Regions from separate parts of the Lysinibacillus sp. FSL M8-0134 genome, predicted to be linked through region 4. Evidence: riboswitches for the same ligand, from Rfam matches in the RefSeq annotation. Region 4 holds a riboswitch; each other region holds the start of a gene.

Region 1 (7,878 bases), 860 kb from region 4:
TCCAAACCATGAGACCAAGGCCCACATCTCCCATTGCCCATGCTAGACCCGAAGTACGAACTGTACCATAGAATGCTGCAATTAAAATAGCAATTTTTGCTATCCAAATAAATACCTTTTCTGTGTTACCTCTAAATAAATAAGCGACATTTGTTTCAGCAATGTAGTAGTAAGCCATAATTGTTGTAAAGGCAAAGAAGAATAACGCAATAGCTACAAATGGAGCACCAAAGCCTGGTAATGATGAATCAACCGCATATTGTGTATACGCAGCACCCGCTTCAATACTTTTTGCAAATGTCATTTGTTCATCGCCAGCTAATCCACCATTATTAAATTCCCCAATATGGATAAATGGATCTGTTCCTTCCGCTGCCTTTTCATCTTGTACATTGTACATCCCTGTAAATAAAATCATAAATGCCGTAGCAGAACAAATTAATAAAGTATCAATGTACACAGAAGCTGCTTGAACAATCCCTTGCTTAGCTGGATGCGATACTTCGGCTGCTGCTGCAGGGTGAGCCCCTGTTCCTTGGCCAGCTTCATTGGAGTAAATTCCACGTTTAACACCCCAAGCAATGGCAGAACCAATAATACCTCCAAAAATCTCTTGAGCACCAAAGGCACTTGAGAAAATTAATGCAAATACTGAAGGTACTTCAGAGATATTCATAACAATAATGATAATAGCCATAATGATGTATGCTAATGCCATAAACGGTACAATGATTTGAGCTGCATTTGCAATGGATTTAACGCCCCCGATAATAATTGCGCCTAATAAAACGACAATAATAAGACCTGTGATCCAAGTATCCAAACCGAAAGCGTTTTCAACAGCGCCTGCAATAGCATTTGACTGTACACCAGGCATTAAGATTAACATCGCAATCAAAGCAGCCACTGCAAAAATAACTGCAAACCATTTTTGGCCCATTCCTTTTTCTATGTAAAAGGCCGGTCCACCACGATATTCAGTATCTTTCTCTTCTTTATAGATTTGAGCTAATGTTGACTCTACATACGCGGTTGCCGCACCAATGAAAGCAATTGCCCACATCCAAAAGACAGCACCGGGTCCTCCCATTCCAATCGCTGTCGCAGTACCGGCAATATTACCTGTACCTACACGTCCTGATAGTGCTATCGACATGGCTTGGAAAGACGAAATTCCTTTGTCCGATTTTTCCCCTTTAAACATTAAAACAAACATATCTTTAATATGCCTTACTTGTAGGAACCTTGTAATGATTGAGAAAAACAACCCAATCAACAAGATACCATAAATAAACCACGGTCCCCATAATATCCCATTTAACTTCTCCACAATTACATCCATTTTACCCCTCCAATTTAAAATACCTTACTTTAAGTCATTATAGTATTACACTTTTCTGAAAATTACAATATTATTTTTAAGTAACAATATTTAAGTAAGTAACCTAGTAAATGGAAGGGTATAAAACTATTTAATTATATAACCAATTCTTCTTAGCGCATTATTAATAAAATCTCGAATATACATAAAAATCTCTTCACGCTCTACTTCATGAAATAAATTATGATAACAATTTTCCCATTCTTTGAACTGAAACTCTGTGAATTCTTGTTGATGAAGCCAATTACGAGTTTGTCGAGTTTCAGTAATCTTATCTTTCTCAGCAGTCATGATGAGCATCGGCATATTCGGGAATTCACCTTTAGGTAGCAGCACTAAATTTTTCATCATTTGCTGCAGCTCCCGATACCATTTCACTGACACGACAGACATGAATGGTATATCATCTTTCATCTCTTCTCTACCTTCAACACTTCGCGTTAATTTTTCTAAATTAATATCGTGTGTCATTTTAACATTAGCTGTTAAAGCACTTAAACTCGTTAAAGCATTCGATAATTTACCTGGTAATAGCTTTAATTGCAACCAAGGTGATGTCAAGATAATGCCAGCACATTCATATTGCTTCTTTTGCATTGTATGGAGAATTAATGTTGCTCCAAGACCATGACCTATTAAAAAGGTTGGTAAATTATATGAAAAAGCATTTTCAATTAGATTTCTTGTATACTTATTGTACAATTTGAAGTCCTCATCATGGACACGAGCAAACCTTGCATTAATACCATGATTAGGTAAATCCCCCATGACTATGTGGAAGCCTTCCATTCTTAATTTCTCTATAAGCCATGCATACCAACGGTGATTTTCATAAGCACCATGAAGAATAGCAATCACAGCCTTTGCTTGTCCATCAGCTTCCCATTTCCACATTCACATAGTCCTCCTAAAAAATAATTACACTTTGATTATATCGAAATAAATGCCACATTTTAATTTTATATTTCCATAAAGTTGCGTATTTGATACGATAATACTACATTATAGAAAGAAAAGAGGCGATTTTCATGATTTATCCATTCAAAGATAAAACGCCAAAGATCGATCCGTCTGTTTTCATTGCTGATTATGCAACCGTTACGGGCGATGTAACAATTGGTGCTGAAACAACAATTTGGTTTAATACAGTCATTCGTGGGGATGTCTCACCAACAATTATTGGTAAACGTGTTAGCATCCAAGATCTTTGTTGCTTACATCAAAGCCCAAAATATCCACTTATTATTGAAGATGAGGTTACAGTCGGACACCAAGTCACTTTACATAGTTGTACAATTCGCAAAAATGCTTTAATTGGTATGGGCTCCATTATATTAGACGGTGCAGAAATTGGAGAGGGTGCATTTATTGGAGCAGGAAGCCTCGTACCTCCAGGTAAGGTCATTCCTCCGAATAGTTTAGCATTAGGTCGCCCAGCCAAAGTTGTCCGTGAATTAAATGCTGAAGACAAAGAGGATATGGAACGTATCGTACGTGAATACGTAGAAAAAGGTCAATATTATAAATCCCTTCAGAAGTAACCAATCATACACAAAAATTCAATACTAACGAAAAAAATCCCTCGCGTGGCCGTGACCATTTCTTGTTCACGAGCCAGTGCGAGGTTTTTTTGAAAAAATAAAAGGGGCAACATTGCCCCCTTGCATATTAGTACACTAGAATAACGTTCTAACGACTTCATTACTTTAGTTCAATAGTTTACAGATGTGCTTTTTCTCGAAGTGCATCAGCTTTATCGATTTGTTCCCATGGCACATTTAAGTCAGTGCGGCCAAAATGACCATATGCTGCAGTTTGTTTATAGATCGGACGGCGTAGATCCAGCATTTTAATTATACCTGCTGGGCGTAGATCAAATAGTTCACGAACCCATTCTACGATTTCACTTTCTTTCACTCTGCCTGTACCAAATGTATCGACAGCAATGGAAACAGGTTGTGCAACACCAATCGCATAGGCAAGTTGTACCTCAGCGCGGTCTGCTAATCCAGCTGCTACAATATTTTTCGCTACATAACGTGCTGCATAAGCTGCTGAACGGTCTACCTTTGTCGCATCCTTACCTGAGAATGCTCCACCACCATGACGCGCGTAACCACCGTATGTATCAACAATGATTTTACGTCCTGTTAACCCAGCATCTCCTTTTGGTCCACCGATTACAAAACGGCCAGTTGGGTTGATGAAATATTTCGTGTTAGCATCTAATAATTCACTTGGCACAACAGGTCCAATAACAAATTCTTTTAAATCTGCTTGAATTTGATCCAGTGTTGCCTCTTCATCATGCTGTGTTGAAATAACAATAGTATCCACACGTACTGGTACATTATTGTCATCATATTCAATCGTTACTTGAGTTTTACCATCAGGACGTAAATACGCTAATTCTCCTGATTTACGTACTTCTGTTAAACGACGTGCTAATTTGTGTGCTAAACTAATTGGTAGTGGCATTAACTCTGGTGTTTCATTACATGCGTAACCAAACATTAGACCTTGGTCACCAGCACCAATAGCTTCAATATCAGCATCTGTCATTGAGCCTTCACGCGCTTCTAATGCTTGGTCAACACCTTGTGCAATATCCGGTGATTGTTCACCAATAGCCACAAGCACGGCTAAGTTTTCAGCATCAAAGCCATATTTACCGCGTGTATAGCCTATTTCGGCTACAGTATCACGAACGATACCTTTAATATCTACATAAGTAGAAGTTGTAATTTCTCCTGCTACTAATACTAATCCTGTTGTTACAGTAGTTTCACACGCTACACGTGCATTTGGATCTTCTGCTAAAATAGCATCTAAAATGGCATCCGAGATTTGGTCACAAATTTTATCTGGATGTCCTTCTGTTACACTCTCTGATGTAAACAGTCGACGGTTTGTCATTTGGTTTTCCTCCTATTACTTTTACGAAAAGTAGTTGTGTATGAATACGGTACTCATTACCCATGTCAAGTCCGCTCCTAAGGATTGAACTCTCAAGCCGTTACTGCTGCTTTTAACACGAGGATTTCGAAAGATCCGTCATTATAATAAGGAAAGAACTACATATACTTACCTTTACATTCATTTTAAACAATAAAAAAATCCTTTACTCACGTTACTTTACATGAGGAAAGGAATAATGACTTCGTAACCTTTCACTCTTATCGTTCAAGGGATGTTCCCTTGCATCAGGTTGGCACCAACGCATGTCGTGAAATGATTCATGCAGGTTGCCGGGTTTCACAGGGCCTGACCCTCCACCAGCTCGGGATAAGAGTATCCGTTCAATTGTATGTTACTGAAAAGGTCGAACGTTGTCAAATATTTTCTAATGTATTACTGTATAGAAAGGAAGGAACTGATTAAACAAAAACTTTTCATACTTGGATGATGATGTAAATAGAAGCAAATTAATCCCTACAACATACCTAGCATCTTGTGGTAACATATGTGTGGCTCAATTTTTATGCCTAATTACAGTAGGATTGATTGGATTCTACTCGAAAAACATTATTTTTTGTCAGTTTATTGAAAAGTGATAAAAACTCTAAAATAATTTCTTAATTAGTATAGATTATTTAAGCAATTGTGTTATACTATTTTTGAAATTAAGAAAAAATCCCTCTAAATCAAGGGAATACTATAAAAAAGGATGGTATTTAATCGATGAATTCAGTAGAAATTGCAAACGAACTGAAGGAATTATTAAACGGCGGTAACATTAATGTTCAACTTTCAGTACCACAATTAGCAGAAAAAGCTACATCTCGTGGTGAAGCAATGTTAACAGTAGATGGCGCAGTTCGTGCAGAAACTGGCAAATACACTGGTCGTTCACCTAAAGATAAATATACGGTAGAAGAAGAAAGCACAAAAGATCAAATTGACTGGGGTAAAGTCAACCAACCTATTTCTTCTGAAGTGTTCGATAACCTATATGTAAAAGTAATAAAATATTTAAAAGAACGTGACGAGTTATTCGTATTCAAAGGCTTTGCAGGTGCTGACAAAGATTCTCAATTAAGCATTCAAGTGATTAATGAATACGCTTGGCACAATCTTTTTGCTCATCAATTATTTATCCGTCCAACTAAAGAAGAATTAGCTTCTCATGTTGCAGACTTCACAGTTATCTCTGCTCCTAACTTTAAAGCAGATCCTGCAGTTGATGGTACATCTTCTGAAACATTCATCATTGTATCACTTGAAAAGAAAATTATTTTAATTGGTGGTACTGAGTATGCTGGTGAAATGAAAAAATCTATTTTCGGTATCATGAACTACTTATTACCACAACAAGGAATCCTTTCAATGCACTGTTCAGCAAACGTTGGTGAAGCTGGCGATGTGGCATTATTCTTCGGTCTATCTGGTACTGGTAAAACGACTTTATCTGCTGACCCAGATCGTAAGCTTATCGGTGACGATGAACATGGCTGGTCTGATAATGGAGTGTTCAACATTGAGGGTGGTTGCTATGCAAAAACAATCAACCTTTCTGCTGAAAAAGAACCAGAAATCTACAATGCAATCCGCTTCGGTTCTGTTTTAGAAAACGTAGCTGTTGACCCAGAAACTCGTATTTGTGATTATGATGATGGTTCATTAACAGAAAACACACGTGTTGCTTATCCAATCCAATACATCGAAAATATTGTTGATCCATCTGTTGCAGGTCATCCAAAAACTATCATCTTCTTAACAGCTGATGCGTTTGGCGTATTACCTCCAATCAGTAAATTAACAAAAGAGCAAGCAATGTACCACTTCCTAAGCGGTTTCACTTCTAAACTTGCTGGAACTGAACGTGGTGTAACAGAACCAGAACCAGTATTCTCTACTTGCTTCGGTTCTCCATTCCTTCCACTTCCTGCAACAGTGTATGCAGAAATGTTAGGTCAAAAGATTGACGAGCACGGCGCACAAGTATTCCTAGTAAACACTGGTTGGACTGGTGGCGAATATGGTACAGGTAGCCGTATGAAGCTTTCTTACACACGCACAATGGTACGTGCAGCAATCGATGGCAAATTAACAAATGTAGAAACAACACAAGATGCTGTCTTTGGTTTACACATTCCAACAGCAGTTGAAGGTGTACCTTCTGAAGTGTTAAACCCTCGTGAAGCTTGGGCAGATAAAGCTGCTTATGATGAAAAAGCGGCTGAACTTGCAGGTCTATTCAATGAAAACTTCAAGAAATTCACAAACGTTTCTGAAGCTATCATTACACTTGGTGGCCCATTAAAATAAACTAGATACAGAACAAAGGGAACGAGTCACTCGTTCTCTTTTTCTTTATTCTGAATGGTAGTATAGGGAGTTACGTATGATTATTTTTAAGTTAACTACAATTGTATGATTAGTAGTGTTATCTTGGAAAAAGGCATAACCTGATAAAAGTAATCGTGGTGAATTTCGTTTTATTGACTCCTTTTTTCTTTCATTACCTGTTATAGAATATCTGTACCCGAATAAAGGTAAGAAAAAACAAGAAACCTTCTTCTTGTTCATGTTGGCAAAGCAAGGGGTAGATTTCCGTTCCGCCAGCGTCCTTTCCTGGGGGCGTCCGATAAGCCGCTTCACTCACTTCGTTCGCTCCAGGGTCTTATCTGTGACGCTAATCCCCAAGGAGTTACGCTGGCTCCACTCCAATCAACCATACTGCAAAGGTGTTTTTTCCATGTCCTTTTTTTCTAGGCGAACAAAATAGCCCATCCTTACTAATAGAAAGGATGGGCTATTATTGGTAAATGTCGGGAGAAGAATAGTCACACATTAATAAATGAGTAATCTATGAAACCTTTGGCTAAAAGATAATTCGTATCTGAAACGAATAGCATATTCACCTTTCACCACATTCCATTGATTGTTTTGTTCTCTCAAATTACATACTTCAATTTTCTTTGTTTCAATTATTGTTGTTTCATCCATTGGCAAAGAGCGCGGACGGTTTCTCGATTTTTAGCAGGTGGGTATTGATGGGCATAGTTAGGGTCATACCATGTTTCGTATGTTTTATTAGCCTCGTCTAAGAAAAAGGCCAATTGTCTAGCATGTTCGATATCAACATTTTCATCCCGATAGCCATGGATAATTAATACTGGAGCTGTTATTTGCTCAACTTCGAAAAGCGGTGTTCGTGCATCATAAGCTTCAGGTACACGATTCGGTGTTCCTCCAATCACCCGTTTCATCATTCTTCGCATATCTGTTCGCTCCCAATAAGTAGCTGTTGCATCAGAAACACCTGCCCATGTGACGACAGAGGTGATATCCTTTCTTAAAATAGCTGTCCAAAGAGCCATAATTCCCCCACGGGAAAAACCAAAAACATGTATATTATCATTGCAAAATTGTTTGAGAACATCTACAGCATAGACTGCATCGTAACGGTCTGCACCTGCAAATTCGTCACGACCTTCTCCACCACGATTTCCACGATAGTATGGAGCAAACACAATAAAGCCCTGAGCTGCAAA
Region 2 (7,878 bases), on a different contig from region 4:
CAAATAGTGAGGAGGCTATTAAAAGAACAGCAGCAACGCCATTTACAAATTGTCCAATCAGAACAATACCAATCAGTGCAGGAGAATGTATTAACATTGTTAGCGGAGTATGACGATGTGTTGCGTGAGGCCATACCACAGTCAATCTATATACTTGTTTGGCAAATTTCCTCGCTAGAAAAGCTAGCAAATCGTATAGAAGTAGTGGATGATGTGCTTGATATTATAGAATGGTACTTCCACAACCAAAATAATGAACAAGTTGCTATTTCAGAGGAAGAGGATTTGGATCATGAGGTCATGATTGATCTATATAAAGAGGCGGTTGAAGAACAGGACGCGGATGCACAGTATCAACTAGGTGAATATTACAATGCTAGGGAAGGTAATCATTTTCAGATCGAAAAATCATTGAAATGGTTTGAGTTAGCTGCGACTCAAGGGAATGCCGATGCACAATATATGTTAGGTAATTTTTACTTTGAAGGAATTGGAGTAGAAGAAAGTCATTCGATGGCCTTTTTATACTATGAAAAGGCGTCAATGCAGGGACATGCGGATGCTGCCAATAATTTAGCGGATATGTACTTTAATGGTGAAGGAGTAACGAAGGATTATACATTAGCAAAAAAATGGTTTGACTATGCTGCTAAAAAGAATGTACCAGAGGCCATGTTTACGCTAGGGATTATATATGAGCAGGGGTTAGGCGTGACTGTAGATATGGAGGCAGCATTCAATGCCTATAAACAATCTGCAGAGGCCGGTTATGTAGAAGCACAATATCTTCTTGGTGGAATTTATTTAGAGGGACGCCTAGGCCAAACGAAGGAGGTAAACCGCGCACTATTTTGGTATGAACGAGCTGCAGAACAATATCATGTAGATGCTTTTTATGATTTGGGGTATATATGGAGTAATGGGCTTGCAGGTATACGAAATATTGAAAAAGGCATTCATTGGTTTAAACAGGCTGCCCTTCAAGGGGATGCAGAGGCCAAGTTACAGCTAGGGCATATGTACAATAAAGGTGAAGGGATAGCTAGAAATCTGAAAGAGGCCATCAAGTGGTATGGACTTGCAGCAGATGCAGGCATTAAAGAAGCTTCGGAAATATTACAGGAACTTAAAAGTTTGTAAATTTTGTGTTAAAAAATATAGTGTCTTTGAATTATTTATACATCTGATTAACATGAAACTTTTGGTATATGAATAAACCTTTTAGTAAGTATATAGTTTTAGTTGTTATAAGGGTAAAAATTATTAATATAGTGAAATTTATAGGGTGCCAGAAGAAATTTTAAAAAAATAAGCATAATAATCAAGAAATCGGGTAAAAAAAGCTACCAATTAATAGTGTGGTAGCTTTTTAATTGTTTTTTAAAGTGAATTTACTGTAGGGACTTTTTATACATTTTATGTAAAATATTGGGTGGTTAAAAATTGACAGCAAATTATAAAATGATTAAGGTATATGAGTGATTTTGAAAAGGTACATATGCAAAAAATCTACTGTTTGTCATTCATAGTGTTTGAAAGGGAAGTTTTTTTCAATAAACTTGGAAAAATGTATATGGTTATGCCAAGACGTTATGGATAGGTATTTTTTCATTAATCTATCAATATGTTAAAAGGTATTTGATGTTTCTCGGCCTGCTGAAAGTAAACAGAATGAAAGAGGGAAGATGTGTGATTTTTCAAAAACAGAGAAAGACGAAGGTATTGGATCTACAGCAATACACAGTGAAAATGGATTTGTCTAATCGCCAATCAATGGCGAAGCAAATTGAAATGCTGAACTTAACGGAGCAAGACTTACAATATTTAAAGGCTTTCCAGCCATATGTTATGGACAATGTAGATCACATCGTAAACCGCTTTTATAACATGATAGGAACAGAGCATCATTTGGTAGATATTATTAGTCAACATAGTTCTGTAGAAAAGCTTAAAGTAACGTTACGGAAGCATATTATCGAAATGTTTAATGGAATAATTGATGAGGAGTTCTATCTAAGGCGTGTAAAAATTGCGAAGGTACATGTCCACATTGGACTAAGAACACAATGGTATATTTGCGCATTCCAAGATTTATCTATTTCATTTATTGATTTAGTTGAAAAAAATATAGAGTATCCTTATGATCAGTTCAATACAATAAGAGCTATATCGAAAATTTGTAACTTTGAGCAACAGCTCGTCTTAGAAGCTTTTGAAAATACTGTTGAAGAAATGAAAGAAAGCATGGAGCATGAGAGAGTCGCAATTGAACAACAAATTGTACGTTCTTCTGAAGAGCTTGCCACAATCTCTCAGGAAACCAATCATTCTTTTTGCTGTCTCAGCAAGCAGTCTGATGAGATTAAAAAATTGGCCAAAAAATCGCTTGATGTATCGACTTTAGCTGAAAATGAAGCACTTGCAGGACGGGAACGTTTAAAAAATCAATCACAAAATATGCATAATATTATTCATTCACTTCATGATATTGAAGAAAATATAGAACAATTATCAGGTATGTCTAGAGAAATGGAGACAATCATGAGTGTTGTTACTACTATTGCGAATCAAACTAATCTGTTAGCTTTGAATGCAGCTATTGAAGCGGCTCGAGCTGGAGAGGCTGGAAAAGGATTTAGTGTAGTAGCAGACGAAGTTCGAAAGTTATCTATTCAAACAAAAGAATCGGTAACAGCGGTTGCTTTGTTATTGAAAAAAACAAGCGAACGGACTGAGAAATTAGAGTATTCTTTGACGAATATTCAAGGAGAAGTAGCGTCTGGTGAGGAAAATATGTTGCAAACAGAAGGCCAGTTTACGAGTATACTAGATGCCATGACTGAAGCAAAAGAACAAAATGATTGCATGGCAACAAAAATACAAGCAATCGTAGGTATATTAGGTGAGTTAGGGACATCATTTACAGAAGTAACGAATTCGGCAGAAAAATTAGCGACCTTTGCGCAAAATTTAAAAGTATAGACGGTTAGTATTTACTACAATGTATTAGGCGTAATTAACACTATAGTACCTATTAATATATATGTTGGCTAGAGCTATCTCCTAAAGGGATAGCTCTATTTTTGCTAAATTTGTAAAGGGTTGAATGCAATTTTCAATGAAAATAGGTTTATACTGTAGAAAGAACTAATAATAGGGGCGGTTTATATGAAAACAGTTGTTGTATTAGGTGGCGGAATTACAGGATTATGCACAATGCATTACTTACAACGTCAAGTGAAGGAGAATAATCTAGATGTTCGTCTAGTACTTGTAGAGAAAAATACATATCTAGGTGGTAAGTTACATTCGGCGTATGAAGAAGGATTTATTATGGAAACAGGTGCTGATTCTATTGTCGCTCGCCATAAAGGTGTTATGGAGCTAGTGCAGGAGCTTGATTTTGAAGATAATCTAGTTTATAACGAAACCGGCATTTCTTATATTTACACAAATAATGAACTACATGCTATTCCAGCTGATTCTACATTTGGTATTCCAATGAGCTTGGCATCCTTAGAGGAAAGCACATTAATATCAGAGCAAGGAAAGCAGGAAGCATTAAAGGATTTGACATTACCAAACAAAGGCTTTACAAAGGAAAGTTCAATTGGCGAGTTCTTAACCTACTATTTAGGAGAGGAACTAGTAAAAAACCAAATTGCACCAGTTCTAGCAGGTGTGTATTCAGGTGATTTACATCAGCTTTCAATTGCTTCTACTTTACCGTATTTAATTGATTATAAGAATGATTATGGAAGTATCATTAAAGGTTTTGATGCGAACCGTGAGCAATTTGTTAAAGCTGCCAATAAAAAATTTATATCATTTAAAAATGGTTTAACTTCTTTAATCGATCGACTTGAGCAAACATTAACCAATGTTGAAATTATCAAGGGTGTCGCTACTTTACATGTTCAAAAACAGGAAGACCGCTATACAATTTCATTAGTAAATGGTGAAAATATCGGAGCAGATTATGTTGTGCTTGCACTACCGAATGAAGCTGTTCAAAGCCTCATGAAGGACGAATCATTAAACCGTTATTTTAATCAATTTACTACTGCGTCAGCCATTACCATATACTTAGGCTTCGATGTACCAGACGCGAAATTGCCAGCAGATGGAACGGGCTATATTGTCTCTCATAATTCTAACGTTACTTGTAATGCAGCAACTTGGACAAGTCGTAAATGGAAGCATACATCGAGAGACAATAAATTACTTGTACGACTCTTCTATAAGAGTATTAACCCAGCGTATGAACAACTACGTGCCATGACTGATGAAGAATTGGCAACCGTTGCTTTAGAGGATGTTCGAAAGAGCTTGGGAATAGAAGAGGATCCAACCGTAGTAAATGTAACAAAATGGATTGATCAAATGCCTAAATACGACTTAGCTCACAGAGAAGCGTTACAAGGGTTGCTTCAGGAACTGAACAAAAACTATCCAAATTTAGCTATAGCAGGCTGTTCATATTTTGGTGTAGGTATCGGAGCTTGCATTCAAAATGGGAAAAAAATTGGTGAGGAGCTTGCAGAGGAACTATCCAGTTTCTAAGATTTTAAGTTAAAAATTACTTTGTTACGTGAAATACTCTTGACTCATTCGTCAGTAAACGATATGATTCTTTTAATTATTTAAAAAATTCATACTTAATTCTTATCAAGAGAAGCAGAGGGACTGGCCCATTGAAGCTTCAGCAACCAACTTATTGTCAGGTGCTAAATCCAGAAGACCGTTGAGTCGAAGATGAGAAGGAACAACAATGCTGAATCGTTAAAGCCTTCTTTTTTATGAAAGAAGGCTTTTTATTATACAGAGACATAGGAAGAGAGGCTAGTTTTATGGGATTGCTTGAGAAGTTAAACACGCATGTATTGACGGCGGATGGTGCAATAGGCACAGTTCTTTATGGCTATGGATTGGAATATTGCCATGAGGAAATGAATGTGCAGAGACCAGAGTTAATTGAAAAGATTCATAGAGAATATATTGCGGCTGGTGCTGACATCATTCAAACGAATACGTACGGTGCAAATGCCATCAAATTAGCTCGCTATGGATTAGAATCACGCGTTCAACAATTTAATGAAGCAGCTATTACAATTGCTAAGCGAGCAGCTGCAGATGGAGGTCAATTTGTTTTAGGGACAATAGGAGGTATTCGTGGTATCCGAAAAAGTGATGCAACACTAGAGGAAATATTAGCGACTGTAGAGGAACAAGCAAGTGTTTTACTTGCAGGAAATCCAGATGGCCTCTTACTTGAAACCTATTATGATTTTGAAGAATTAACTGCAACATTAAAAATGTTACGTGCAAAAACAATGTTACCACTTATTGCACAAGTATCTATGCATGAGCCTGGTGTTTTACAAAATGGAATGTCTTTAAATAATGCTTTGCATGAGCTAGAAACACTTGGTGCAGATATCGTTGGTGTCAATTGCCGGCTAGGCCCACATCATACAATACAAGCATTTGAAGGCGTAGAACTTCCTGAAAAGGCATTTATGTCAGCTTATCCGAACGCTTCACTTCTTGACTTAGAAGATGGGCGTGTCGTTTATGAATCGGAGGCTGATTATTTTGGTCGAGCAGCAGTAGAACTACGTGATCAAGGGGTACGCTTGATTGGGGGCTGCTGTGGTACGACACCAAAGCATATAGCGGCAGCAAAAAAATATTTAGAGGAGTTATCACCCGTTCATGAAAAGCATGCGAAACCTGAAAAGATTGAGGTCGTTCGAGAAGCAGAGCCTCCTAAGTATGAGCCTCTTCATGAAAAAGTAAAACGTGAACGATCTGTCATTGTAGAGCTGGATACACCTAGACATTTAGAAATTGATGGATTCCTTGAAGGAGCAAAACAATTGTATGATGCTGGCGCAGATGTAGTCATGATGGCAGACAATTCTCTAGCCTCTCCTCGTATTAGCAATATTGCAATGGGAGCATTGTTGAAGAATACACATGGCGTACGTCCTCTAACACATATTACATGTCGAGATCGTAATTTAATCGGTCTGCAATCACATTTAATGGGATTAAATGCTTTAGGAATTCACGATGTCTTAGCTGTTACGGGTGATCCAACAAAAGTTGGGGACTTCCCAGGTGCGACAAGCGTTTATGATGTCTCCTCGATGGAGCTAATCCAATTAATTAAGCAGTTAAATGAAGGGGTCTCTTTCTCTGGTAAACCCCTTCGAAAAAAAGCAAATTTTTCAGTGGCTGCTGCATTTAATCCAAACGTTCGTGTGTTAGACCGTGCTGTGGCACGTTTAGAAAAGAAAATCGAACATGGTGCAGATTATTTTATTTCACAGCCAGTGTATACGAAGGAAAAAATTGTGGAAATTTACGAGGCAACAAAGCATCTACAAGCACCGATATATATTGGGATTATGCCCGTTACGAGTTATAAAAGTGCAGAGTTTTTACACCACGAGGTGCCTGGCATCAAATTATCAGAAGATGCCTTAGCAAGAATGAAGGCTTGTGGTGAAGATAAAGAACGTGCAACAGCTGAGGGTATTGCCATTGCAAGGGAATTAGTAGAGGTGGCTGCGCAATATTTTAATGGTATTTACCTTATTACACCTTTTTTACGCTATGATGTGACACTAGAGTTGATGAAATATATTGAGCAATTGGATGAACAAAAAAAAGGAGTAAGTATACATGGCTAAGCACTTGATTGAAGAGCAATTAGAGAAACGTATTTTAATTCTTGATGGCGCAATGGGAACAATGCTACAAAATGAAAACTTATCGGCAGATGATTTTGGTGGAGAGGAGCTCGATGGGTGTAATGAAAATCTTGTGCTTACTAGACCTGATGTTATAGAGAAAATTCATCTTAAATATTTAGAGGCTGGCGCAGATATCATTTGTACGAATACATTTGGTGGAACTCCTCTTGTGTTAAATGAATACGATCTGGGTGCAAAAGCGGAAGAGATTAATAAACGTGCAGTTGAAATTGCTCGCCAAGCGGTGGATAAATTTACAACATCGGATTGGCCGCGATTTGTAGCTGGAGCTATGGGACCAACAACAAAAACATTATCCGTAACTGGCGGTATTACATTTGATGAGCTCGAGGAAAATTTCTTTATCCAAGCGAAGGCCTTAATTGAGGCAGGAGCAGATGTGCTGTTATTGGAAACAAGTCAGGATATGCTGAATGTTAAAGCCGGCACATTAGGGGTAACACGTGCTTTCGCGGCAACTGGCAAGGAACTTCCCGTTATGATTTCGGGAACAATTGAACCGATGGGTACGACACTCGCAGGACAAACGATTGATGCCTTTTATATATCTATTGAGCATATTAAACCATTATCAGTTGGCTTAAACTGTGCGACAGGACCAGAGTTTATGACGGATCATATTCGTTCATTAGCAGAGCTTTCAACAGGCTATATAAGTTGTTATCCAAATGCTGGCTTACCTGATGAAGAAGGCTGTTACCATGAATCGCCAGAATCTTTATCGCAAAAATTAAAAGGCTTTGCAGAAAAGGGTTGGCTTAATATTGTAGGTGGTTGCTGTGGAACAACTCCAGCACATATTGCAGCTATTCGTGAAGTTTTAAAAGGTGAAAAACCACGACAATTACCAGAAAAAACGCATGGTCATGCGGTATCTGGTATCGAACCATTATTGTATGACGATTCCATGCGTCCATTATTTATTGGAGAAAGAACGAATGTTATCGGCTCCCGAAAATTTAAAAATTTAATCATTGATGGAAAGTTTGAGGAAGCAGCAGAGATTGCACGTGCGCAAGTTAAAAATGGTGCCCATGTTATTGATATTTGTTTAGCAAACCCAGATCGTGATGAATTAGAAGATATGCGTGGCTTT
Region 3 (7,878 bases), 880 kb from region 4:
CCAAGCTTTGGAATAACTTCACGAATGGTAATGGTAAAGCCTTCTGGACGACCGAGTAAACTTGGTTGGTCTGATAGGGAATACTGTGTTTTTGCCATACAAATCGGAAGAGAGTCCCAGCCAAATTTTTCGATTTGGGCGATTTGTTTTTTGGCTTGATCAGTAAATTGCACATCTTTCCCACCATAAACTTTTTGCACGATTGTAAGCACTTTTTCTTCAATAGACTCTGTGACATCATATAAAGGAGAGAAGTTGTTATCTTCTTCTAGCACAGCTAGTACTTGTTCAGCTAGAGCTAAACCACCTTTACCGCCTTCTTCCCAGACATTTGTACGTGCGATACGAACATCATTTTCTTGACACCAGTTAAGAACGGCTTCTAATTCAGCCTCTGTGTCCGTAATAAAACGATTTAATGCAATAATTGGTTCAACGCCAAATGTGCGAACTGTCTCCACATGTTTAGCTAAGTTTTCAATACCTTGTAAAAGGGCTTCGACATTTTCGCCAACAAGCGCTGTTTTCGGAACCCCACCATGCATTTTTAAGGCACGAATCGTAGCTACGATAACAACGGCACTTGGCTTAAAGCCAGCTTTCCGTGCTTTAATATTCATGAATTTTTCAGCACCTAAATCAGAGCCGAAGCCTGCCTCTGTCACCACGATATCCGCTAGCTTACGAGCTGTTTGTGTCGCCATAATGGAATTACAGCCGTGAGCGATATTGGCAAATGGACCACCATGAATAATGGCAGGTGTTCCTTCTAATGTTTGTACTAAGTTTGGCTTGAAGGCATCCTTTAATAATAAAGTAAGAGCACCTTCTACCTGTAAATCTCGTACAAAGACTGGCTCACGCTCGAATGTGTAGCCAATCACGATACTAGCGATGCGTTCACGTAGATCCTCAATACTTGTTGCTAAACAGAACACTGCCATGATTTCAGAGGCTACCGTAATATCAAAGCCGTCCTCACGAGGCATGCCTTGAACTGGTCCCCCTAAACCAACGACTACTTTACGTAGAGCACGATCATTTAAGTCCATTACACGTTTCCAAATAATGCGTCGTGGATCAATGTTTAATGCATTTCCTTGATGGATATGATTATCAATAAATGCGGATAAAGCATTGTTGGCTGTTGTAATCGCATGAAGGTCACCAGTGAAATGTAAATTAATATCCTCCATTGGTATTACTTGTGCGTAACCTCCGCCAGTTGCGCCACCTTTTACGCCCATTACTGGACCTAATGATGGTTCTCGTAAAGCGACCATCACCTTCTTATCTAATTGATGAAGGGCATCTGCTAGTCCTACAGTCACTGTCGACTTTCCTTCACCTGCTGGGGTCGGACTAATAGCAGACACTAATACTACTTTTGCATCCTCGCCCTGAGCTGTAATTTTTAATGGGTCAATCTTTGCTTTGTAGCGTCCATACTGCTCAAGAGCATCCTCTGGAATACCCGCAGCTTTGGCAATTTCCGTAATAGGTTTGATCACTGCTTGACTAGCGATTTCTAAATCTGATAATGGTTGATTTTTCGTTGTCATTTGGCATCCTACTTTCTATGTTGTTCATTTCCATTATAGTCTTAATTGTGAAAAAAAAGAAAGCCAGATATGCAAGCATTTCGACAATCAATTGACATCTTTGTTCAATTCATGTATGTTCTAAGAGAAAATGCAATTTTTTCACATTTTCTCAATGAGAGCACAACTTATTTAACTTTATTTTACATTCAAGCGCATTGGAGGCGAATGCTTATGCAACAGGGGATCGTAAAGTGGTTCAATAATGAAAAGGGTTATGGCTTTATTGAATGTGATGATGGAGAAGATGTATTTGTACATTTTACGGGCATCCAGGAGGAAGGCTTCCGTACACTTGAAGAAGGTCAAAAGGTATCATTTGATGTGGTAGAGGGTAATCGTGGACCTCAAGCATCAAATGTTGTGAAATTATAACGGTAATGGACTATTAGCTTAGTTCCAAATGGACAGCGGAGCAGGAATGAAATATTCCTTCATCCGCTTTTTTTATTACCAATGGTGGCCCTTTGCAAATTTGATACTAAGTATGTGAAGCATATAGCATGACAAAAGGGAATTACACTTGAAATAATTTCAAAAAAGCTCTAAGAAAACTGCGGAACGAAGGGCGGCACTCCTGCGGGAAAAGCGGAAAAGTCGAGATCCTGGACTGAGCGAAGCGAGGGAAGCAGCTCGACCTCACCCGCGGAAAGCGTCCGTCCATTGTGGAAATCAATAGCTTAGCTTTATTTCATTGTAAAAGAAAAAAGACTGTAGGCAAACTCAAAATTCATCGAGTTTGTCTACAGTCTGAATCCACTTCAGCATATGAAGTGGATCTTGTAATTATCGATTAATCCAATAAAAAGCGCCAGGACATACTAATGTTTCCTTTGTTCGATGAGGATCTTTTAATGTCACACCAAATGGCCCTTCTTTTATATGACCAAGTGTCATAGCTACTGCAACCTCTTCCTCATAAAAATCCAATCGCATATTCGGGAGCTGTAACGAGATGAACTGCTCATGTTGCACAGGCTCTGGTAGCTGCAATACCTCCTGCCATAAACGAACTGTTCTCTGTAAATCCTTGACATACAATTGGATTGATTCCATTGTAATCGCTTGTTTTGTATCAATAGCACCGCTTGTCACTAATTGTGACAGACGTTCCTCATCTTCCTCTGCCCATTCAATTAAAAATGGAAAATCAATGAGAAGATCTGGTTTGCCAAAATGGAGAAGCTTCCACTTCACAATAGTGCCATCAGGTCTTGTTCGACTGCAAGCATCCGGCCCATATACATCATAACCTAATGCTCGTAAGCGTTGACCCTCTTCCTCAATTTTTTGGGTACGCAAGGCAATTCGTGAAAATCCTTGGCGCTCTTGATCACGTTTAAACGTATAATGTAAGGAATATGGGTATTGTGCTGCCTGCTCAAATAAATCACGATCATAGATAGCAATTTGTTCAATATAGCTTAAGCCAAAGTAGCTTAACGTATTATAAGTCCCCCACATCGTGTGCTGCCCACCATTCACTGTGTGGACATTTCGTTTATTGAAGAAAACCTTTATATTTTCTGGTGATTCCACTTGGTGAACCAGGTGATCAAAATATAAAGTCATGGCAATTCCCCTTTCTTTCCCCATTACCTTTACCTGTATGTTTAATTGGTTTAAAATTTACTCAAGAAAAGGAGTTACTAGTAGGATATGAAAAAAAAGTTCATTTTACCTACTTACTCCGTGAACTAATTTATATTAATAAAGAGGTGATATTTGAATGACAGATCAAGTAGCTGCTTTTAAATTGGCATTAGGTAATTACCCTACAGGCGTTACAGTTGTCACAACAAGTCATGAAACAAAACCTATAGGCTTAACCGTCAATTCCTTTGCATCTGTTTCAATCGACCCGCTCCTTATTTTGTGGTCACTCGATAAAAATTCTCAGCTTCATTCTTATTTTACGAATGCTTCTCATTTCGCGGTCAATATTTTAGCAAGCGACCAAGAACATTTATGTACACTATTTGCCAGTAAAATCCCTGATCGTTTTGCACAGGCACAGTGGTCCACTTCATCTTTAGGTCTACCGATTTTACATGATACAGCAGCTATTTTACAATGTAAAACGTTTCAGCAAATAGATGCTGGCGACCATACCATTTTTATTGGGCATGTGCAAGACATTACAAACGGGCAAAAAGAACCGTTACTATACCATCGCCGTCATATTGGGCAAATACCAAAAAGCTTTTATAGTTAATTTTTTAGACAAAAAAAGGGCCACTTGTAAGCAAAGGAAATCCTTCATGCTTATTGGTGGCCTTTTGACATCGTTCAACTGAAATCAATGTTATTTTTTCTGCGGAAATCTCTGTTTTTCAAGCCTATTAATTTGCACAATAACACCATCTTGGATCGTAATATGCACTTCACCAAATTCAAGATTTTGAATTGCCTTGGCAATTGCCTCTAATTTTTTATCATCTACCTTTACTGATTGAGCCATACGATACACCCCTTCTTTTTCATTCTTGTTGTACAAAAGAGGCCAACGCATCAAACTGATTGATAGCCCCTCCTATCTCTCAGATACCATCTGTTGGATTTGGCACCTAACTTTTCGGTTGCCGAGGCTTCGTTGGGCCAAGTCCCTCCACCTCTCTTGATAAGAGTACTGCGTTTCTTGACAATAATTCTATAATTCTACTATACGAATGTCAATATAAAATATTAGAAAACCTAGCTGAATACTTTGTAATATCAATCTTCTACATTTGTATGAGTCGATATAAATGTATTTTATGCCAAATCAGTAGTAAATAGATGACTACTCTCAAACTTTTTAATTGGACCATTTTCTCAAAATGAGTTCAAGTGGACCTCGTTGATGGATAGTCCTCCACCATATCGAAAAAAACACACAGCCTAAAAAATAACAACATGCATAGAGCATTGAAAAAACGACTGTTAGATTATTCGATAAATCGAAAACTTCTAACACAGTGATGCCAATAAAGACATGGCCAACATAGTGTGTTAAGGACAATTGACCCGTTTTAATGATTGCTTCTATTACTTTATTTTTGAAAGTTTCTACAAAATACATACAACCTACTATTATCACAATAGCCGAAGCCGAATTTGATAGAACATACATTATATTTGGTGGAATCGGTCCTGTATCAAATAAATACAACGCACTATCATGATCTAAGAAATATTTTGTCGAGAAGTGAATAATCACCTTTGAAAAAATTTCTATAATCACTCCTAACAAGATACCTACCGTAACTAATTTCTTTCTTAATGCCCTATTGGTTAAATCTAAGGTACCTACAATCATCCCAATGAGAAAAAAAGATATCCATGGAAAAACGGGATGGTAGCCATTAAACAGTAAATTTCTCATAAAACCTTCTACCGTCCAAAAATCTATATACTCTAATAAAATATATTTTGGATGCCACCCAACTAGATAATTGAATTGGATTTGTAGCCATTGGGAAACGATTATCACCGCACTAATTGTAAAAAGCATGGTTTTCTTTGAAGTTGCTATCAACAAAGCTGCAAGAAACATATAAACACCGTAATAATGTAAAATATCTCCCGTCCATCCGACCACATATAAAACCATCCCAACAACAAACAAAAAAAGAGCTCGCTTCCATAAAGTTAACTTACTTTGGCGAATAAGAATTGGGTCCTTTGCTTCCCTTGCTTTCCGCGTCATCAGCGCAGTCCCTATTCCTGCTAGAATGACAAATAGTGCAGAGGCGCGCCCCTCAAAAAGACTTTGCAATTGAATGAGCCATTGTGAACCATTGGCAGTTGAACCTGAAATAACGCCAAAGTTTACAATAAACATACCTAACATTGCTAATGCTCTTGCAAAATCTAAGCCCTCAATACGACGATGACCAAGTTGCTTATTCATCTTTTCCCCCTTGAATGACGCTATGTACTGCCTCCCTCCAAATAGCCTTATAGTTCAATTGACTACCAGTTAACATAAAATTGCCAATATTATCATAGAGCATGGCTAACATGTGGGCTTTCGCTTCTATGTTGGCATTTTCATCTAGCACCTCTAGTTGCACTGCGTATTGTAAAATATCATAAAATCTTGCTAAATAATCTGATTGAAGCTCTAATAACTGTTGCATGTAGTGGTCGTCGCGAGCGGCTAATAACAAATACTGACTAAATATTTTATTAAAATAAGGATCTTTGTCCTGTTCATCAATTGACTTATAGCCAATCTTCAGTAATTTCTCAATGAAATTGCTTGGAGATAGCTCCTTGTAATCAACAACGATATCATATTGAATTTCTTTATAAAGTTCCTCAAACAAAAAAGAAATTAATTGATCCTTTGATTGAAAATAGTAATAAATAGCTGGTTTTGATATGCCGACCTCTGCTGCAATCATAGCTAAGCTCGTTTTCTCAAATCCTTTTTCTGCAAACATCACATAGGCAACTTCTAAAATTTTTTGAAAGGTTTGTTCTCTATTTCCCATAAGGGCCTCCTTTTTTTACCGACCGTTAAGTAAATAATATACGAAGATCCAATTTTTCACAACAAAAAAACTGTGCAGAAGTAAACCCTCTCCACAGTTCTCCTTTTAATCCCCCTGTAAACAGTCCATTAGAGCTTGAGCTGTCTGTTGCTTACCCATCACCTTGATCGGCTGCCCTTCAGCAGGCACAATCCAATGAGGCTCGTCCCCACCATATAAAGATTGTGAGCTGTTAGCTACCATAAATTGTGCATTGGCTGTTTCCATGCGTAGTTTTGCACGAGCAAGCAAAAATTCCTCATCATTCGTCGCTTCCAGCTTAAAGCCTACTAACGTTACATTTGGTTGCCAGCCTTTGATTTGACCTAAAACTTTTGGTGCCTTTTTAAAATGAATAATCGGTGGTTCGTCAGAAGGCATTTTGCCCGCTTCCTCCATTAAATTCCCTGATTGATCATACACTTTGTCTATGACCCAATCGGAGCCAGCAGCAGCCATAATGACGATATCGACTTGTTGTTGTTGGACAGCATGACGAACTTTTTCTCCTAAATCCTCAATGCCTTCAAATTTAACCAATGTCATTTTATCTTCGTTTTCTGGGAGCTGGGCAAAGTAACCATGCATGTATATGACAGTCGCACCAGCAGCCAGTGCTGCCTCTGCTAAATAACAGCCCATTGTCCCCTTCGATAAATTCGTGTGCCCTCGTACACGATCCCATTTTTCAAGTGTTCCCCCACTTGTAATGAGTACGGTTTTGCCTAGTAATGTCCCCATACACTCACCTAGTTTCTAAAATATATACAAATACTATTTTAACGTAATGGTACGATTTGCTTCAATAGCTACGATGGAAGGGAGCTGTTTTGCTCTTTTAACCATGCACTTAATATTTCAGCAAATTTCTTTGTCACGGGTGAAGCATGGTGTTTCATGGCAATACCAATCGTTCGGTAGCCACCTTGCTTTAATGGAATCGCTTTCAATGTTGGCGGTAAATTTTGAATGACCAACTGGGGTAAAATACTAATCCCTAAATGGTGTGAAATCATAGATAGAATTCCTACTTCCTCAGAAAGCTCAAAGCGTATATTGGGCTTTACATGATATTGTTCTAACAGCACTTTTACATCATTTGTCCCTTTGTAAGAAGTCATGATAAAAGGCATATCCTCTAGGTCCACAATATCAATTTCTGTCTTATGAAATAATGGACTTTTATGAGAAACAATACATAATAAAGGGTCTTGCTGTAATTCCATAAATTGATACTGTTCCGACTTTTGCCCATTCAGGAATCCTGCCTCGACTTCACCACTTAGAAGCCATTGTTCAATTTCGTAATAATCCCCTTCACGTAACTCCACTTGTATCCCAGGAAATTGATGATCCATAATCTGAATAATTTCAGGCATCCAATTCGAAGAAATACTTGAAATAACACCAATACGTACCTTACCTCGTGTAACGCCGAGAATATGCGCTGCTTCCTGCTGCAATAACTCCTGTGCGTCCAAGACCTGTCGCATCGCCCTAAGCATTGTCTGTCCTTCACTTGTTAGTGTGACACCTACACGACTACGGTGAATAAGGGCAAAGCCAAATTCTTTTTCTAAACTCGATACGGCATGACTCACTGCAGACTGTGTTAACCCTAGTGCATCCGCTGCTTTTGTAAAACTTGCTACTTCTGCTACCTTTGTTAAAATCTCATATTTTACTAAGCTCATTCGCCATCCCTCTATGTACATGAAATTTTTTAATCCTATTCATTATAAACATTCGTTTTACTAATC
Region 4 (7,878 bases):
TTCTGACAATTGTTTATACTCTTTTTGATTATATGGACTGACAAGACACTACAACTGAAGCCTTATAAATCATTGATAAATATACATAATGGCCTAGGAAAATATTATTTGAATACTATGATTTCATTAAACCTTTATTAATATAAATGTCACTATTAAAATAAAAACACTCATTTGACGTTTCTATAAAATAGGTGTTCGATTACCCCTCTCCCCTCTCCCCATATATGATGAAAAAATCTTAAGAAATCTTCATAAATATTCTCAATAATTATTAATAATTGCCATTTACAATAATGAAGGTCGACAGTCAACACATGTTTTATGTGTGTGGACCATGAACAGAATCAATTAGTTGGGAGCGTTTTATCTTGGGAGTAACAGAAATTATTATTAATATTCGAATTTTAATGTTGCCCGTCATCATTATTATTGGCATTGAGTTTTTGCTTATTGCCCTCTATTATTTCGTTTATTATAAAAAACAACCATCCGAACGAAAAAAACTAAGTATTACTAAAATGATGCTTGGCGCACTCTTCATTGGGTATATCGTATTTGTATGTGAGCTAACGATTATTGGACGTGGTTCTTCTCATTTCCTAGAGATGAATCTTCAACCATTCAGTGGTTATATCGATGCCTGGAAAAAATACTCGTTACGTGATCTTCAAAATTGTATTTTTAATATATTAATGTTTGTGCCGCTTGGGATTTTCTTACCCTTACTTTTCTCTAAATTTAAAGCTTTTAAGAGGCTTTTCCTTGTAGTCGTATGTGCTACACTTTCAATTGAAACATACCAAACACTTACAGGAGCAGGGATTTTCGAGCTTGATGACTTATTCAACAACTCACTTGGTGGGGTTATCGGATACCAATTATACAGACTAGGGGCTTCTATTGTTCATCACAAAAAAGTAAAAATAAAAAGTCTTGTTGGAACTTTGGCTATCCCTCTTATCATGGGATTGATTTTTATTGGGATGTCATTGGTATATGCTCAACAAGAATTTGGACATCTGCCAATAAACGCTTATACAAAATCCAATATGTCAGGTGTTCATGTATCTACTTCATTGCAATTAGACTCAAACCCTACTGTTGCGCCCGTTTATAAAAAAATTATTTATAATGAAGAAGTTGAAACATTGTTGCAAGATAAATTAGGGTTATCGGAGTTGAGTGCAAAGAATTATAAAGACGACCGAGAAATTTTATTGCAAGACAAAGCAGGTATGCAATATACATTATTTATAAGTTCAATGGGGAATTGGTCGTTAACAGCGAATAATTATTCGCAGCAAGCGACATCGACTGGTCAGGAACACTTGATTGATAAGGCGAAGGCATTGATGGACGAACTTTCTATCCTCCCTCAAGAAGCAGAGTTTTCTGTACTGGAAAACGGGGAATTTGAATGGAATCTTCCAGATCGTCCCGATTTAAATGTCGACTATTGGTATGGGGATGTAGTTCTTGATCTTACACAAGATGGACGTGCATATTCATTAGCCTATAATGTTCAAAGAAATCAATTTACACGGGAAGTAGATATCTTGTCCCCTGCTGAAGTATATGAGCAAATAAAGAATGGAGAATTTCCTCAAATAAAGTATAATGCACTCGTTACAGAAGAAGAGCTGGTTCTAAAAAAAGACGATCAGCTTGAAATTGAATTAATCGAGCTAACGTATATGTATGACACAAAAGGTTTCTATCAGCCAGTATACAACGTTTCTGGAACATTAAACGGAAACAACTGGTTTACACTAATACAGGCAAGAAAGTAATCCTTCTAAATCTAAACCATTACTTTAAGAGATGAAAAAGACCAGCTAAGCTAAAATTTTGCTTTGCTGGTCTTATTTGAGCTTTAGGCTTTCTTTTTTGAAGGGTATCCGATAGAAATAGCTATCATTCCGCAAATACCAATAAGAATGGGATAGATCGAGTATTGCAGCATACTTACTGGTGATATTTTGGCCACGCTTGCGGCAGCAAGGAATTGAGCCCCATACGGCAGAAGCCCTTGGACTGTACAGGAGAAAATATCTAATATACTTGCGGATTTTCTTGGCTCAATGTCATATTGTTCAGCAATATTTTTAGCAAGTGGCCCAGCAATTAATATCGCAATTGTATTATTAGCAGTAGATAAATTCGTTAAACCCACAAGGCTAGCAATGCCGAATTCAGCACCCTTTTTCGATTTAATTCTACTTGTCGCAAGGTGCAGCAAAAAGTCAATGCCTCCGTTAAACTTAATAACCTCTACCATTCCAGCTATTAATATGGCAAGAAAGGCGATTTCATACATACCGGACATGCCTTCTCCAATCGTTTGCAGAAGGCTCATCAAGTGATAGCTACCATCTACTAAGCCAACAGCACCTGCAAGGACAATCCCTAGTGCCAGCACAAGGAAAACATTCATCCCAGATAACGCTAAAATGATCACTAAAACATATGGTACAATTTTAACCCAATTATAGCTTACATGCGCCACTTGTGCTGTTTCACCCATTGAAATGATTGCTAAAATAATGCTCGTTACAATCGCTGCTGGCAATACAATCCAAAAATTAACCTTAAACTTATCCTTCATTTGTGCGCCTTGTGAACGTACGGCAGTAATGGTTGTATCTGAAATAAAGGATAAATTATCACCAAACATTGAGCCACCAACAACAGCCGCCATCACTAAAGCAATAGAAAGGTCTGTAAGATCACTTATTCCAACGCCTATTGGAGCTAATGCAACAATCGTTCCCACGGATGTACCCATTGAGAGGGAAATAAAACAGGCAATGATGAACAAGCCCACAACCAGTAAGTTTTGCGGAACGACCGATAAAGCAAAGTTAACAGTGGAATCTACTGCCCCCATACCTTTTGCAACCTCTGAAAAGGCCCCAGCCAAGAGAAAAATAATAACCATCATCATGACATTTAAATTCCCTGCACCTTGACAAAAAATATCAACTTTTTTCGTAAACGATTCTTTTCGATTCATGGCTAGAGCCACAGCACCTGCAATGGTGATAGCAACAATGACAGGAAAGGCATAAAAATCACCTGTAATAACCCCAGAACCAATAAATAATATCATAAAAACAACAAATGGGATCAGCGCCCATGGATTCTCTTTCTTCACTGTTTTACCTCCAAAAAAATTAAAATCAGCCTTTTTCCATAAAAAAAGGCCTCATCTTGAATGAACAAGAAGAGGCCTTATATTGAAAATACACCTCTTATCTATCAAGTCATTTCTTGCTGGATTTGGCACAGTAACTTAATGACTAAGTTCCGCTGCCGAGATTTCATCGGGCCAGTCCCTCCATCTCTCTTGATAAGAAGAAAAAATATTATTTTTTTGACACAATATTAAAAGATTAAAATAAAAAATTAATATTTGCAACAAGTTTTTTCTTTAACTTCTATACGTACATAGATTTTCCGATTAATCTTAGAAGAAATCTGCTTATTGTAGCTGATTTTGTGTATTACTGAATAACGCCGATAGCGGATATTCCATCTTGCTCCTCGGGTATTCATCCTGCTTCGCGAGTATTTCACCTTACTCCGTGGGTATTTCGCCTTGCTTCGCGGGTATTCAACCTTGCTTCGCGGGTATTCAGCCTTGCTCCGCGGGTATTTCGCCTTGCTTCGCGGGTATTCAACCTTGCTCCGCGGGTATTCAGCCTTGCTCCGCGGGTATTTCACCTTACTCCGCGGGTATTTGCCTGCTAAATAATAGAATATAATCCCAAGTCGCTTATTGTGCAACTAACAAAAAACCAGGTGCTCTTCTAAGAAGAACGCCTGGTTTTATTGTGAAAGTGAATCTTACTAACTTACTTAGTTTTGATTCGTTATAATACTACGCTAAGTTGAGGCAATGAACAAGTTAAAATATTTTCCAACAAAATTTTAGGGAATTTTTATGTTTTTTCGAGCATTTCAGGAACCCGTTTCAAAGGTATTAAATTTTGTAGTGCTCATTATTTTCGTTAAAGTAAGTAATAATAAAGTCCCGTAACTGTTGAACGGCAGCTGACGAAATGGAATTTTTTACCCAGGACAGACCTACTGTATACGTTGGATTCATATTAGCTATTTTTACAAAATGTAAATTGAACTTTCTACAAACCGATATGGGCAACAAGGCTACACCCTGTTCCAGCTGGATAATTTCTGCCAGAAGGGTTGAATCTACTTCATAGTTTTTGATAGGCATAAATCCCGCTCTTTCACAAAGTGACGTTGTAAAACGACTATATTCTGCATTGTTGGCTAAGGAAATAAAGGATTCATTTGCAAACTTAGCTAGAGCAACCTCTGACTGACCAGCCAATGGGTGATTAGAAGGCAACACAAGTACTACATCCTCTGCCACAAGCACACAGGTTTCAATTTCTTCATCAATGATTGGAGGGCCTGCTATGCCCAGATCAATATCCCCTCTCTTTAAATTTATACGTATATCATCCCTTGTCTCAATTCCCTGTTGAATTTTGGCATGAGGAAAATCATTAATATATTGACTAATTAGTCCAACGAGAAATCGTGTATTTGATATGGCTATTTTAACTGTACGAGCATTGATTTCATCAAGTGATTGAATATCCATTTTTGCATTTTCTAGTTCGATAAATACCTTATTAACATGCTTGAGCATAATCTGTCCTGCAGCACTTAATTCAATATTTCTTCCTTTTCTATGAAATAATTTTGTGCCTAGTTCATCCTCCAGACGTTTTATAGTCAAACTTAAGGATGGCTGTGCAATATTTAACTGTTGAGCCGCCTTCGAAATATGCTCTGTATTTGCTACTGTTTGAAAATACTTCAATTGTAAAAGTTCCATTTCGCTTAAGCCCCCTAATTCATTTATCTAAATAAATATATTTATATCTTATTATGTATTAGACACAATGTAAAATCCGCATTAAAGTAGTTATTGTAAGAAGACAAAGTTGAAAGAATGGTGGTTTTTCATGAGAAAAGATGAAGTAATGAGACAATTCACAACACCGTTGGATGCAGGTGCTTATCCCATTGGACCTTATCGCTTTTATAACCGTGAATATTTAAATATCGTCTATAAAACAGATATGGAAAAACTTAAGAAAATTGTTCCAGAACCATTGGAAGTGAAGGAGCCCTTTGTCAAATTTGAAATCATGAAAATGCCAGATGTAACAGGGCTAGGTTCTTATACAGAGTGTGGTCAGGTCATTCCTGTTAGCATGGATGGTGAAGAAGGTGATTATTTACATGCAATGTATGTTGATAGTTTCCCCGCCATTGCCTCTGGTAGAGAAATTGCTGCGTATCCTAAAAAATTAGGTAAGCCTAGTTTATTTGTAGATTCTGATACATTAGTTGGTCTCTTAGATTATGGTTCATTAAGAGTGGCTAATGCAACAATGGGATATAAACATTTCCCACTGGATCATCAAGAGGCACTGAAAGAAATTATCAAACCCAATTATATGTTGAAAAAGATGCCTGGTTATGATGGACGACCAAGAATTTGTGAGCTAGTGAGAAGTGAAATTACCGATATTAAAATACTGGGAGCATGGTCAGGTCCAGCGAGACTTGAACTTTTTGCCCATGCACTTGCCCCAATGGCTGATTTACCAGTGTTAGAAGTTGTATCAGCTTCCCATATTGTCACAGAACTATCGTTGGCATCACCTACTGTTGTCTACGATTATTTAACTGAAAAATAGAAAGAACACTAATCCATACATTATCTAATCAAGCAATGAAGCCGTATGGAACTATGCAGATGAAGCTATTGGAGAAACAACGTGACAAAATACAAATAGCTAAGCTTATTGAATAATTAAATAAACCAAGGAGGCATTTAGATGAGAATCGCCGTTTTAGGAGCAGGATCTTTAGGAACAATCGCTGGTGCATATATTGCTGCCGGTGGACAAGATGTCGAATTAATTGATGTTTATCAAGAACATGTAGACGAATTGAATCAATCAGGGGCAAAAATAACAGGAACTACTGACTTTCAAGTGAAAGTAAAAGCCATTACGCCTAAAAATATGTCAGGAACTTATGATTTAGTTTTACTGTTAACAAAACAATTGTATAATGACTCGGTTTTACAAGGCTTACTACCATTTTTAAATGAAACAAGTGTCGTTCTTTCTTTACAAAATGGGATTCCAGAAGAAAAAGTCGCTGCAATTGTAGGGCGAAATCGTGTGATTGCTGGATCAGTTGAGTTTGGTGCTACATTCATTCAACCGGGCATATCTAGTTTGACAACAGAATATAACCACTTCAAACAATATGCATTTCAAATTGGTGAATTAAATGGAGAAACAACAGAAAGAATTAGACAAATACAAACAATTTTAAATCTTGTAGGTGGCACACACATCTCAGACAATTTAGTTGGCACAAAGTGGTCTAAACTATTAATTAACAATGCTTTTAGTGGTCTTTCTGCCGCGCTCAATACGAATTTTGGTGGCGTTCTTGATCATGAGACGAGTAGTATTAGCGCCGTGCATATTGCGGATGAAACGATAAAAGTGGGGCATGCTGCTGGAGTACAATTTGCCAAAATGAATGGCTTCGATATAGCTTCATTAGAAGTGAAAAAGGCTCATGATATCCCTGAACGTGTCAAAGCCTTCCAACAATTGATGGCATCCTCTAAACTACTTAAAGCAAGTATGCTACAGGATTTAGAGAAAAAACGTAAAACGGAAATAAATTATATTAATGGAGTAGTATCGGAGCTGGGCGAAAAGCTGGGTGTTGCCACACCTTTTAATAACCTTGTCGTTCAATTAGTAAAACAGGCAGAAGATTTACAGACCGTTACTAATTTTGAAACAAACATGCCATTCTTTGCTGAACTAGTTAATCATCATTAAACAAAATGACCAGTCACTCTTCACAGAGTGCTGGTCATTTTGCGTTTAGGTAAAGACTATGAAAATCTTCTTGAATAGACTAACATATTGTTCTGAACAAAATCTGAACAATGATACAAAAAAGACTAGACCCTACAACATGCTGTAAGTCCTAGCCTTTTAAGTGAAAGTGAATCTAACTAAATTTTTGCTTAGTTTTTGATTCACATTATAATACGAATGAACAGCCTAAAGGTTTCATATTTTTTTAATAAAATGGGTCTCCCTACACAAAAAGACCAGGAAATCACGAAAATGTGATCCTGGCCCTTTTGTGAAAAGTGAATATTACTCGTTTACTTTAGTTTTTTTGTATTCTACTAATAAGTTAGACGGCTGTTAGTTAAAAAAGTTACATTTATTTTTAAAATTTTTTATTTAATTTTATAGTATGATCTATCTTCCCCTCTCGTATAATCAAAGTACTGAAAACTTGACAAAAAAATTATTTTATGCTAAAATTTACATTTAAAATATTGTTTTGTATAATAGGATTCTCCTGGCCAGGGGAATCCTATTTTTTTGAGGAGTGTTAATATGAATAAACAGCAATCTAGTATCACTTCATTAATAGCTGCCTTTAGTAGAGCTTATCATAGTCAAATGGATACACCGAAAATTTTTGATGATTATGTAGCAAAAGAGTTAATCTCACCTGAAGAGTTTCAAAGTATTCAAGATCACCTGATACAAGGCATCGACTTCTTTAACAAGGACATGGCTATACCAACTAAAGATAATGTAAAAAATTTAGTAAAATGGATAACGCAAATTCAACTCGCTCCTACTCCCTTGGCACGTGCAGCATACAACGAAAATGTCTTGCATCATGAAATCCGGCTTGGTATCGAGCAATATGTCATTTTAGGCGCTGGCTTGGATACTTTTCCTTATCGTCATCCTCAGTTAGAAACAGTTGTAGAAA

What was found. Region 4 has a riboswitch for S-adenosylmethionine ahead of MKY49_RS12755 (Na+/H+ antiporter NhaC family protein). Riboswitches for the same ligand answer to the same signal wherever they lie in the genome.
Region 1: it holds a riboswitch for S-adenosylmethionine, as region 4 does, so the genes downstream of both, metK (methionine adenosyltransferase) here and MKY49_RS12755 (Na+/H+ antiporter NhaC family protein) in region 4, are expected to answer to the same signal.
Region 2: it holds a riboswitch for S-adenosylmethionine, as region 4 does, so the genes downstream of both, MKY49_RS19950 (bifunctional homocysteine S-methyltransferase/methylenetetrahydrofolate reductase) here and MKY49_RS12755 (Na+/H+ antiporter NhaC family protein) in region 4, are expected to answer to the same signal.
Region 3: it holds a riboswitch for S-adenosylmethionine, as region 4 does, so the genes downstream of both, MKY49_RS07885 (YezD family protein) here and MKY49_RS12755 (Na+/H+ antiporter NhaC family protein) in region 4, are expected to answer to the same signal.

Annotation. Positions count from the first base shown of each region.
Region 1 covers NZ_JBBPAJ010000001.1:3,336,401-3,344,278, forward strand. The annotation lists gene MKY49_RS16905 (alanine/glycine:cation symporter family protein) at 1-1,342, opposite strand, end outside; gene MKY49_RS16910 (alpha/beta hydrolase) at 1,469-2,275, opposite strand; gene MKY49_RS16915 (gamma carbonic anhydrase) at 2,410-2,922, shown strand; gene metK (methionine adenosyltransferase) at 3,101-4,297, opposite strand; SAM riboswitch class I at 4,555-4,673, opposite strand; gene pckA (phosphoenolpyruvate carboxykinase (ATP)) at 5,063-6,649, shown strand; gene MKY49_RS16930 (alpha/beta hydrolase family protein) at 7,312-7,878, opposite strand, start outside.
Region 2 covers NZ_JBBPAJ010000002.1:23,475-31,352, reverse strand. The annotation lists gene MKY49_RS19965 (SEL1-like repeat protein) at 1-1,140, shown strand, start outside; gene MKY49_RS19960 (globin-coupled sensor protein) at 1,690-2,982, shown strand; gene MKY49_RS19955 (protoporphyrinogen oxidase) at 3,169-4,563, shown strand; SAM riboswitch class I at 4,663-4,762, shown strand; gene MKY49_RS19950 (bifunctional homocysteine S-methyltransferase/methylenetetrahydrofolate reductase) at 4,851-6,698, shown strand; gene metH (methionine synthase) at 6,691-7,878, shown strand, end outside.
Region 3 covers NZ_JBBPAJ010000001.1:1,601,210-1,609,087, reverse strand. The annotation lists gene MKY49_RS07905 (formate--tetrahydrofolate ligase) at 1-1,562, opposite strand, end outside; gene MKY49_RS07900 (cold-shock protein) at 1,776-1,976, shown strand; gene MKY49_RS07895 (VOC family protein) at 2,388-3,173, opposite strand; gene MKY49_RS07890 (flavin reductase family protein) at 3,331-3,816, shown strand; gene MKY49_RS07885 (YezD family protein) at 3,907-4,062, opposite strand; SAM riboswitch class I at 4,132-4,228, opposite strand; gene MKY49_RS07880 (DUF418 domain-containing protein) at 4,399-5,493, opposite strand; gene MKY49_RS07875 (TetR/AcrR family transcriptional regulator) at 5,486-6,079, opposite strand; gene MKY49_RS07870 (phosphopantothenoylcysteine decarboxylase domain-containing protein) at 6,185-6,859, opposite strand; gene MKY49_RS07865 (LysR family transcriptional regulator) at 6,928-7,812, opposite strand.
Region 4 covers NZ_JBBPAJ010000001.1:2,477,773-2,485,650, forward strand. The annotation lists gene MKY49_RS12750 (VanZ family protein) at 372-1,793, shown strand; gene MKY49_RS12755 (Na+/H+ antiporter NhaC family protein) at 1,877-3,112, opposite strand; SAM riboswitch class I at 3,252-3,359, opposite strand; gene MKY49_RS12760 (LysR family transcriptional regulator) at 3,986-4,870, opposite strand; gene MKY49_RS12765 (acetoacetate decarboxylase) at 5,001-5,741, shown strand; gene MKY49_RS12770 (ketopantoate reductase family protein) at 5,883-6,914, shown strand; gene MKY49_RS12775 (class I SAM-dependent methyltransferase) at 7,491-7,878, shown strand, end outside.